Regions from separate parts of the Mesorhizobium sp. CA13 genome, predicted to be linked through region 3. Evidence: riboswitches for the same ligand, from Rfam matches in the RefSeq annotation. Region 3 holds a riboswitch; each other region holds the start of a gene.

Region 1 (3,267 bases), on a different contig from region 3:
CGGCATCGACATCCGAAAGCAAGAACCGGATCGGTGTCGCGGCTTCGACAGGAATGACCGCGCCGTCGTCAGTCGGCGAGGCGAACGGCGCCGGAATTTCCTCCGTCAGAGGCGCTGCAAAGCTTTCCTGATGGTATTTCACCATGTCGAAGCCGGCGGCTTCGAGCATGCCGCGCACGGCACGCATGAAGGGGTCGGGGCCGCAGCAGAAGATTTCCCGGTCGCGGAAGTCGGGCGCCAAGAGCGGCAGCCGGATGGCGTCGATGCGGCCCATATGGCCGAACCAACCCTCCCGGCTCGACCGTTCCTCGATCATGAAGCCGAGCGACAGGCCTGGCATGCGGCTGCCGAGCAATTCCAGTTCCTTGCGGAAGATGATCTCTTCGGGCCGGCGCGCGCAATTGACAAAGCCGACATCGGTCCATGGCGCGCAGTCGTTCAGCCAGCGCAGCATCGACATCATCGGCGTCACGCCGGAGCCGGCCGAGATGAACAGATATTTGGCTGCCGGGTGGCTGTGCAGCGAAAAGTCTCCGGCCGGCCCATAGGCCTTGACGTGCGAACCGGGCCTCAAATGGTCGAACATCCAGCGCGTGCCGGTGCTGCCGGCCTGCGCCTTCACCGTCACCGCGATCGAGAACGGCCGCGAGGGGGAAGACGACAGCGTGTAGGTGCGCATCAGCGGCCCATCCGCTGTAGGCAGTTCCAGCGTCACGAACTGGCCCGGCTTGTAGCGGAACCAGGTCTGGTTGTCGGAGCGGAAGGTGAAGGTCTTTACATCAGGCGCCTCGTCGCTCACGCCGATCACTTCCAGCACCTGGAGCCTGTCGTTCCAGGGCGCCATCTGATCGAGATGGCGATAGAGGCCGAGATCCGTCATCGCATTCATCCCTCACCTCTCAAGCAACGCTGCGCAGGGCCGGCCGGCCGCCTTCGGCGAGGCGCGGACCGATGAAACGCGCGTACCAGTCGACGAACTGGATGACGCCGCCTTCGTGCAGTTCGGAATAGGGGCCGGGTTCATAGGCCGGCGACAGGATGCCGAAGGCGTTTTCCTCGACGATGCGGCGGTCCTGGTCGTTGGTCTCGGTCCAGACATGAGTGAGCTCGGCGAGATCGTAGTCGACACCCTCGACCGCGTCCTTGTGAACCAGCCATTTGGTCGTTACCGCGGTCTCGGTGGCACTGATCGGCAGCACCCGGAAGGTGACGGCGTGGTCGCCGAGGATGTGATTCCAGGTCGTCGGATAGTGATAGAGCAGCAACGAGCCGATGCGGTCGGTGGCAACGCTGTCGGACAGGTTCTTCTTGACCGCGCGTTTTCCCGTCATCGTGTAACTGACGGCATCGCGCAGCAGCGGCGCGCGGGTGGCACGGTATTGTCCGGCCGGGTCGATGCGGAACTTGCTCGGCAGGCCGGCGGCCTCGCATTTGGCCCAGTGCGCCAGCATCTCCGGGTCGCTGTCGGCGCCTTGCACGCCGGTCACGGTCGGCGCCTCAGGAAAGGTCTTGCAGAGCTCCGGATGGTTGCCGGCGCAATGATAGCATTCGCGGTTGTTTTCCCAGACCAGCTTCCAATTGCCCTTCTCGACGATGGTGCTCTCGAAGGCGACCTTTGCTTCGCGCAGCCGGTGCGGCAGCAAATAGGGTTCGATCATCGTCCGCATCGGCACGAAATCCGCCGGCTCGTCGGCGAGGCAAATGAAGATGTAGCCGCCAACGCTTTCGCAGGCGACCGGCTTCAGGCCGAACTGGCTCTTGTCGAAACCCTCGGCCATCTGCCTGGCGAACAGCAGCCTGCCGTCCAGTTCGTAGGTCCACTGATGGTAGGGGCAGACGAGCTTCGCCGCCGTGCCCTTGTCGGTGTTGCAGACGCGGCTGCCGCGATGGCGGCAAGAATTGTGGAAGGCGTTGATGTTGCCCTTCTGGTCGCGCACCAGCACCACAGGATAGTCGCCGATCTGCACGGTGATGAAGCTGCCGGGCCTGGGCAGTTCGCAATCATGACCGATGAACAGCCAGTCGCGGTACCAGATCAGCTCCATATCGAGCTTGAAGTATTCGGCGTCGGTATAGAAGGGCTGCTCGAGTGAGAAGCCGTCCCTGCGGCCTTGCAGCCGTTTCAGCATGTCGTTGCGCGCATCCATGTCCTGTCCTCGCATTGAAGTCCTGTCCTCGCATTGAAGGACTGAACGGAGGGGAGAGAGGAAGGATCAAGCCGCGCGCCGGCTTGCGCCGGACATGCACCATCCGCCTCTTGACCGCCCGCCGCGATCAGTCGAGTCCAACATCTCAGGCTGGTTTCCGGGCTCTGGAGCTGTCCTTGCGGACTGTTGCGACACCTTCCCAGGCCTTTGCCCAGTGGTCTCCCGTCGCGACCTGAACTCCACCACCGTTGCGGGGGCAGCGCCGGATTCTGACCGGCTTCCCAATTCTCCGCCTCGTCGTCACGTGGCGGCACCCGAGATGGCAGGATCTAACCATGATCGCCGACTTGTCGTCGGCATGAAAACGACATCGCATCCATGCCGCGCGACACGCATTGGAAACGGTGCGGCCGTCGTTGGAGGGGCAGAAAGGCTCGGCTCGCCGCCTCGGAATTCAACTCGTGCCGGAGCCAAAAAAGGTTAACGGTTTCGAAAAGTGACTATTAGCGCCCTCTAAAATCGAACCGAACGGTTCGTTTCTGTTGACGATGCGTACAGGACGGTGTGAACACTGCGCCTTCGACACAGTTGGTGATCGCACGATCAGTTTACCTAACTATCTGATATTAAACGGAAAAAAACGAATGTAGAAGGCCCTGGCACAATTTCAAGTGGTGGAAACTTGGTCCACGCGGAAAAACTTCGTGATTGGAAATGGCGGTATGGCTTTCCCACATCGGGGCTGTCCGAACGACGCGATTTCCTCCCAAGACACGCCGCTAGACGGACGGAAAAATACTGGAGTATCAAAAATGAAAAAGATCATTCTCACTGCCGCCGCCCTTCTGGCTGTTTCCGGCAGCGCCTTCGCTGGTAGCGACCACTATGGTTCGAATGCCCCTGCGGCCACCGTCGTCGACAGCTCGTACACCGCTTCGACCAAGAAGTCGGAACCGGCTGCCCAGACGCCTGTCCAGGGCGCCGATCGCAACCTCTTCGGCAACAACTAATAGCCGATCTCCAGTTGACGGCGGGCTTTTCCGCCGTCCTGGGCGAAATTTGAGAATTCAGGAGACTTGAAATGAAGAAGATCGTTCTTGCTGCCGCCGCCGTTCTGGCC
Region 2 (3,267 bases), on a different contig from region 3:
GCGTTCGGAACGATCGGCTATGCCGAAGCGTCGATGGACGATTTCACCGCATCGGCGGGACTGACGCGCGGTGCGCTCTACCATCATTTCGGCGACAAGAAGGGGCTCTTGCAGGCGGTCATCGCCGAGATCGACGCCGAGATGGCGGCACGGGTGAATGAGGTTGCAGCGAAAGCACCGACCCGCTGGCAAAGCTTCGTCGACGAATGCACGAGCTACATCGAAATGGCGCTGGAGCCGGAAATCCAGCGCATCATGTTCCGGGACGGTCCGGCCGTGCTGGGGGACCCCGCGCAATGGCCGAACGCCAATGCCTGCGTCGCGTCGATGACCGATCACCTGACGACGCTGCAGGGCGACGGGGTGGTCGTCTCGGGCGTCGACCCCGAGACCGCGGCACGGCTGATCAACGGGGCGAGCAGTCAGGCGGCGCAGCGGATCGCCAATTCGAACGACCCGGAAGCGACATCAAAGACCGTGGTGGCGGCATTCAAGCAACTGCTCGAAGGATTGTTGAGGAAGGGTGCCACAGCCGCCTGAAGGCGGATAGCCGAGGTGCTTCCAGGTTCAGATGCTCAGGACAAGGCGCAGGCCGCCGGCAGCGCTGAGCATGCCGTAGCGGCAATCAAATCAAGGGTTTGACAGATTTTTCGCATGTTGCCGCCTTGAGGCGGGCGATCGTTGACTTGAGCGGCACTTCGCCCTGTCCGCAAAACGTCTCGCTCATGATCAGCTCGGGCAGCGGCAACCGTCGACCCCAGCCATGTGTTTCGAGGTCCGGTTTCGGCGCGAACTCGGAGACGCGGCCGATACAGAGATAGGCCACCGGCGTCACATGCTCGGGAATCGACAGAAGGTCTTTCAACGCCCGCGCCTCGATAATGCTGACCCAGCCGACCCCGACGCCTTCGGCGCGCGCCGCCAGCCAGAAATTCTGCACCGCGCAGACCGTGCTGTAGAGATCCATCTCGGGATTGTGCCAGCGTCCCAGCGGCGAACCCTGTGAGCGTCGGCGGTCGCAGGTGATGCAGATATTGAGCGCGCTTTCGCAGATGCCTTCCAGCTTGAGCTTGCGGTAGAGCGCCCGCCGCTCTTCCTCGATGGCGGGCAATTCCTGCTCGCGCGCCGCCAGGAACAGGTCGCGCACCTGTTCCCGTCGTTCGGTGCCACGAATGACGATGAAATTCCATGGCTGCATGAAGCCGACCGATGGCGCGTGATGGGCGGCAAGCAGCAGCCGCGCCAGCACCTCGTCGTCGACGGCCTCTGATGTAAAATGGCTGCGGACATCGCGCCGCGTGAACATTGCGCGGTAGACCGCATCGCGCGCCATCTGGTCGAATCCGTCACCCACGGGGATGGTCATATCGTCCGGCATCGCTTGTCCCCTTGCGATTGCAATCAACTGCCGTCCGCCTGACCATGCGGATGACGATGCCTGCCAGGCCGGTCTTCTGGCTCGGGATCAACCCGCGTCCGGCGCCTTCCCGTCATCGACAGTGGCACTTACCGGCGCGGTCCCCCTTACAGCGTTGGGCACGCCACGGGATCAAACCGTGTTCCCGATTCTCCCGCTCGCGGCGGGCACCAGGCAGCGGCCGGGACTTTACGACGAAGCCTCCGCGCCGCCAATCCCAGCGGCGACGCGAATGGACGCAGGCGCGATTTTCCCCAGCCATCAGGCCGCAACGCATGGCTATCGCCGCGCCGGGGCACTAGATAGGGAGCATGGCCACTCGTCTCTACACCCATCCGATCTTCCTCGAGCACATCACGCCACCCGGCCATCCGGAGCGGCCGGACCGCTTGCGCGCCATCGAGCGCGTGCTCGACGACGAAGCTTTTGCCGCGCTCGACCGCACTGAGGCGCCGGAAGGCGACGAGGCCACCATTCTCTATGCGCATCCCGCCGACTTCGTCGAACGAGTGCGCGCCGCCATTCCCGAGACGGGCATCGCCCGCATCGATGCCGACACAACGGCCAGCCCGAAGAGCTGGCAGGCGGCGATCACCGCGATCGGCGCCGCCAACGCCGGTGTCGACGACGTCTTTGCCGGCCGGGCAGACAACGTTTTCGTCGCCGCCCGACCGCCCGGCCACCATGCCGAGAAAGCGACCGCGATGGGCTTCTGCCTGTTCAACACGGCGGCCATCGCCGCACGTTATGCACAGCGCAAACACGGTATCGAACGTGTCGCCATCGTCGACTGGGACGTGCATCACGGTAACGGCACGCAGGATATTTTCTGGGACGATCCGTCCGTGCTTTATTGCTCGACGCACCAGATGCCGCTCTACCCCGGCACCGGAGCAAAGAACGAAACCGGCGCCGGCAACATCGTCAACGCGCCGCTTGCGCCGCAAACCGGCAGCGAGGCGTTCCGCGATGCCTTCCTGTCGCGCGTGCTGCCCTCGCTCGACAATTTTGCACCCGACCTGATCATTATTTCGGCCGGCTTCGACGCGCATCATCGCGACCCGCTGGCCGAGATCAACCTGACCGAGGATGATTTCGACTGGGCGACCGGCCAGCTCATGCAGCGCGCGGCGCGCCACAGCGGCAACCGGCTCGTCAGCCTGCTCGAGGGCGGCTACGATCTGCAAGGATTGGCATTTTCGGTCGCCGCCCATGTCGGGCGACTGATGAAAGGATGAATGATGGCTGGTGAAACCAACGAAGACGTCAAGGCGATGAGCTTCGAACAGGCTCTCGACGCGCTGGAGAAGATCGTCGATGATCTGGAGCGTGGCGATGTGCCGCTCGACCAGTCGATCAGGATCTACGAGCGCGGCGAGGCGCTGAAGGTGCATTGCGACCGGCTGCTCAAGGCGGCCGAGGACAAGGTGGAGAAGATCAGGCTGTCCCGCGACGGCAAGCCGATCGGGACGGAGCCGCTGGACGCGGATTGAGGCACGCAGCCGTCTCTCTGGTTTTTGACACGATCATGATTGAGGATAGAACGCATCCCGATTGAAACGGCTCCAGGACAAGAGGAGATACGGAAGCGATGTGCAGAAACATCAAGACCCTGTTCAATTTTGATCCGCCGGCAACCGATGACGAGGTGCGCGATGCAGCCCTTCAGTTCGTCCGCAAGCTGAGCGGAACGACGCGGCCTTCGAAGCAGAACCAGCACGCATTCGACCATGCCGTCGAGGCCATCGCGGCGTCGGCGCGCGAGCTTCTCGATTCGCTTGAAACCAACCAGCATCCGCGCAACCGTGAAGAAGTGGCGGCCAAACTGCGGGCGAGGGCGGCGATCCGCT
Region 3 (3,267 bases):
CGGTCGTCGTCAGCCGTCCAGGCGCGGTCGTAGTAATGATTGACGCGCGGACCGACCGCCTGCAGCAAAAGCCGCATCGGCTTGCCGCCGACCTCGACGAAGCCTTTCACCCGCAGCACGTTTTCCTGTTCGGCGGCGGTCGCGACCCGCTTTGCCAGGTCGTCCGGGTTGGCGATCGAGGGAATGTCGACGATGAAGGTGTCGAAGTCGTCATGCTCGTGGTCGAAGGCGCCGTCATGATGGGACTTGCGGTTCTCGATGTCGTCCTCGACGGCGAGGCCCAGCCCGAGCAGCACGGACGGATCGACCTTGCCATGAGCCGTCGGCACAACCTTCACGGCGCGAGCGGAGTGTTCGCCAATGATGGCGTTGGCGCGAGCCGAACCTGCGGCATCCATCAGGTCGCTCTTCGACAGGATGATGAGGTCGGCGCAGGCGATCTGGTCCTCGAACACCTCCTCGACCGGGTCGTCATGATCGAGGCTCTCATCCTCGGCGCGCTGCGCCCGCAGGGCGTCCATGTCGTTGGCGACGCGCCCCTCCGCCAATGCCGGACCGTCGACCACGGCGATCACACCGTCGACCGTCACGCGGCTCTTCACCGTCGGCCACTGGAAGGCCTGGACCAGCGGCTTCGGCAAAGCCAGGCCTGAGGTTTCGATCAGGATGTGGTCGACCTTCGGCCTCAGCGACAGGATCTGGTCGAGCGCCGGGACAAAATCGTCGGCGACGGTGCAGCAGATGCAGCCATTGGCCAGTTCGACGATGTTTTCCTCCGGGCAGGTGTCGATGCCGCAGCCCTTGAGGATCTCGCCGTCGATGCCGATGTCGCCGAATTCGTTGACGATGATGGCGATACGCTTGCCGCCCGCGTTTTCCAGGAGGTGGCGGACCAGCGTGGTTTTGCCGGCACCCAGGAAGCCGGTGACGACGGTACAGGGGACGCGGGAGAGAGTGGCGGCGGAAACTGCGGCGGTCATGGTCAGTCCTTCAACAGGTCAAGGGGTGGAATGCGGGCCACGAGGCCGCGCTTGAGGGAATCGGGCCGGCCACGCCAGGGGATAAGGCCGTCGGTCGAAGTGGCGAAAAGTTTCGCGCCGGTGACGAGGTCGGCGCCACTGGCGATGTTCAGGTCGCCGAAGACATAACTCCAGCAGCCGTCGCGAAGGATCGCAGCACTGAGGCGGCGCTTGCAGTTGCCAAGGCATTCGACCGTGCGGACGCGGACATTGTCGGCCGTTGCGGCTTGGCGCGTGTCTTGAGCCAAAACTTCGCCGGCGCGGGGATGGGCATCGGAACCGGTCTCGTCGCGGCAGGAAGCGCAGACGATGACAGTGACGCCGGCCAAGGCGTCGCTATCGCCAGACAAAATGTCCGCTGTTTCAGCCGGGAAACTGCTGTCGCGTTCCAAATCGGGCTCCTTGCCCGGAAAACCCGCCGGGCGATCGGATTCTTATGTCTCAGACGGCAGGTCTCCTGGCTCGCGGGTCATCGCCTTCGTGCCGCCTTCCCGGGACCGTCCCAGTGGTTTTCGGCCTTGGCTCGTCGCTTACAGTTGCGGGGACAGCCGCGGATTTGAAATCGAGATTTCGCACCGCATTCCCTCTTGGCTCCTCCCTTTGCCGAGAGGAGACCGTCTGGAAGGGATTTAGGCTCTTGCAGGCGGCGGTGTCAACGCGCGTCTACGACACGGCAATGTCAGCGAGCGGCTGCCCAAGGTCGCCGGCGGGCGTAACCTCAATCCGTTCGAGGCCGAGCCAGCCCTGCATCTGCGTCAATTCCTGGAAGAGTTGCGCGGCGGTCTCAGGCGGCGCGCTCGGCTCGGCATAGGCCGCGTGGACGCGTAGCACGCCGGCCGGCCGGTCGGCCTTGAGGTCGACGCGCGCCACGATCCTGTCGCCGAGCAGGAAGGGCAGGACGTAATAGCCGTATTGCCGCTTTTCGGCAGGGGTGTAGATTTCTATGCGGTAGTGAAAATCGAACAGCCGCTCCGTGCGCGAGCGCTCGAAGACGACCGGATCGAACGGCGCCAGCAGGGCGCGGGCCTCGATCCTGCGGGGAATGCGGGCCTCCTTGTGGAGGTAAGCCGGTTTGTTCCAACCCTCGACACGCACCGGCACCAGCTCGCCTGTTTCAACCAGTTCCTCCAGCCGGCCCTTCATGTCGGCCGGCGACAGGCGGAAATAGTCGCGCAGGTCGCTTGCTGTCGCGACGCCATGGGCGCGGGCGGAGATCCGCAGCAATTCCCGATGCGCGTCCTCGGCTGATGGCACCGGCAGATCGAGGATTGCCTGCGGCAGCACGCGCTCGGGCAGATCATAGAAGCGTTCGAAGCCACGGCGGTGCGCGGTGGTGATGCGTCCTGCCCAGAACAGCCATTCGAAGGCATGCTTGGCGTGGCTCCAGCCCCACCAGCCGCCGGATCCTTTCTGGCCTTCGAGCGCGGACGCAGCTATCGGACCGCGCTCCGCGACCTCGCGGTAGATCTCTTCTATATAGGCGGCGTGCTCACGGCCCCATTTGGCCAGTCCCAGGTACATTTCATCGCCGCGCTCGGCGCGCTGCATGCGCCAACGCATCAACGGGTAGGTCTCGACCGGCAGGAACGAGGCCTCGTGGGCCCAGTACTCGAACACCGTGCGCTTGCGCGTGACGGCGGCGTTGTCGAGCAAGGTGAACGGGTAGGGGCCAAGGCGCGAATAGAGCGGCATATAATGAGCGCGCACCACAGCGCTGACGGAATCGATCTGCAGCAGGCCGGTACGCGAGAGCACACGGGCGAAGTGGCGTCGGTCGGGCGTGCCGGCGGGGCGGGGATCAGTGAACCCTTGGGCGGCGAGCGCGATGCGCCGGGCCATGGCGAGCGAGATCTTTTCCTTCATTCGGATGCGACTCTGAGGCTTGTTGAGCGTCGTTCGGACAGTTGATTCCAGCGATGCTAGCAGGGTTTTGGCGGCAACTCTGTCAGGAGAGAAAAGTGGAGTAAAAAGCGAAGGAAATCAAACAAGAGCGGATCGGACCAGTTTCTTCCCTTATGCCGTCCAGGCCGGTGTTTTGAACAAGGTTTGACTTGCTTCGCCGGAAGCCCTGCGCTAACCCTCGCCGCGTTGCAGCAAAGGCCCCTTAAAACGGTTCAGCGGTTAAACTGTCACGCTTCCGCAATAGGGTCTGGTGCTGTAATCAAAATGGATTGGCGCCAACGGAAAGCCGCAGCATGAACGCACTTCTCAGTTCGTACCTGCCCATCGTCCTGTTTATCGCAGTGGC

What was found. Region 3 has a riboswitch for cobalamin ahead of LB566_RS23595 (DUF1636 family protein). Riboswitches for the same ligand answer to the same signal wherever they lie in the genome.
Region 1: linked by a shared signal. The riboswitch ahead of LB566_RS28390 (aromatic ring-hydroxylating oxygenase subunit alpha) and the one ahead of LB566_RS23595 (DUF1636 family protein) in region 3 are both predicted to bind cobalamin.
Region 2: linked by a shared signal. The riboswitch ahead of bluB (5,6-dimethylbenzimidazole synthase) and the one ahead of LB566_RS23595 (DUF1636 family protein) in region 3 are both predicted to bind cobalamin.

Annotation. Positions count from the first base shown of each region.
Region 1 is NZ_JAIUHS010000018.1:70,412-73,678, reverse strand. It holds gene LB566_RS28395 (hybrid-cluster NAD(P)-dependent oxidoreductase) at 1-880, opposite strand, end outside; gene LB566_RS28390 (aromatic ring-hydroxylating oxygenase subunit alpha) at 900-2,147, opposite strand; cobalamin riboswitch at 2,278-2,480, opposite strand; gene LB566_RS28385 (DUF680 domain-containing protein) at 2,960-3,157, shown strand; gene LB566_RS28380 (DUF680 domain-containing protein) at 3,229-3,267, shown strand, end outside.
Region 2 is NZ_JAIUHS010000001.1:797,305-800,571, reverse strand. It holds gene LB566_RS04075 (TetR/AcrR family transcriptional regulator) at 1-540, shown strand, start outside; gene bluB (5,6-dimethylbenzimidazole synthase) at 626-1,378, opposite strand; cobalamin riboswitch at 1,427-1,607, opposite strand; gene LB566_RS04065 (histone deacetylase family protein) at 1,729-2,655, shown strand; gene LB566_RS04060 (exodeoxyribonuclease VII small subunit) at 2,659-2,910, shown strand; gene LB566_RS04055 (DUF2277 domain-containing protein) at 3,009-3,267, shown strand, end outside.
Region 3 is NZ_JAIUHS010000012.1:32,623-35,889, forward strand. It holds gene cobW (cobalamin biosynthesis protein CobW) at 1-980, opposite strand, end outside; gene LB566_RS23595 (DUF1636 family protein) at 983-1,411, opposite strand; cobalamin riboswitch at 1,449-1,653, opposite strand; gene LB566_RS23600 (winged helix-turn-helix domain-containing protein) at 1,683-2,882, opposite strand; gene LB566_RS23605 (NADH-quinone oxidoreductase subunit A) at 3,215-3,267, shown strand, end outside.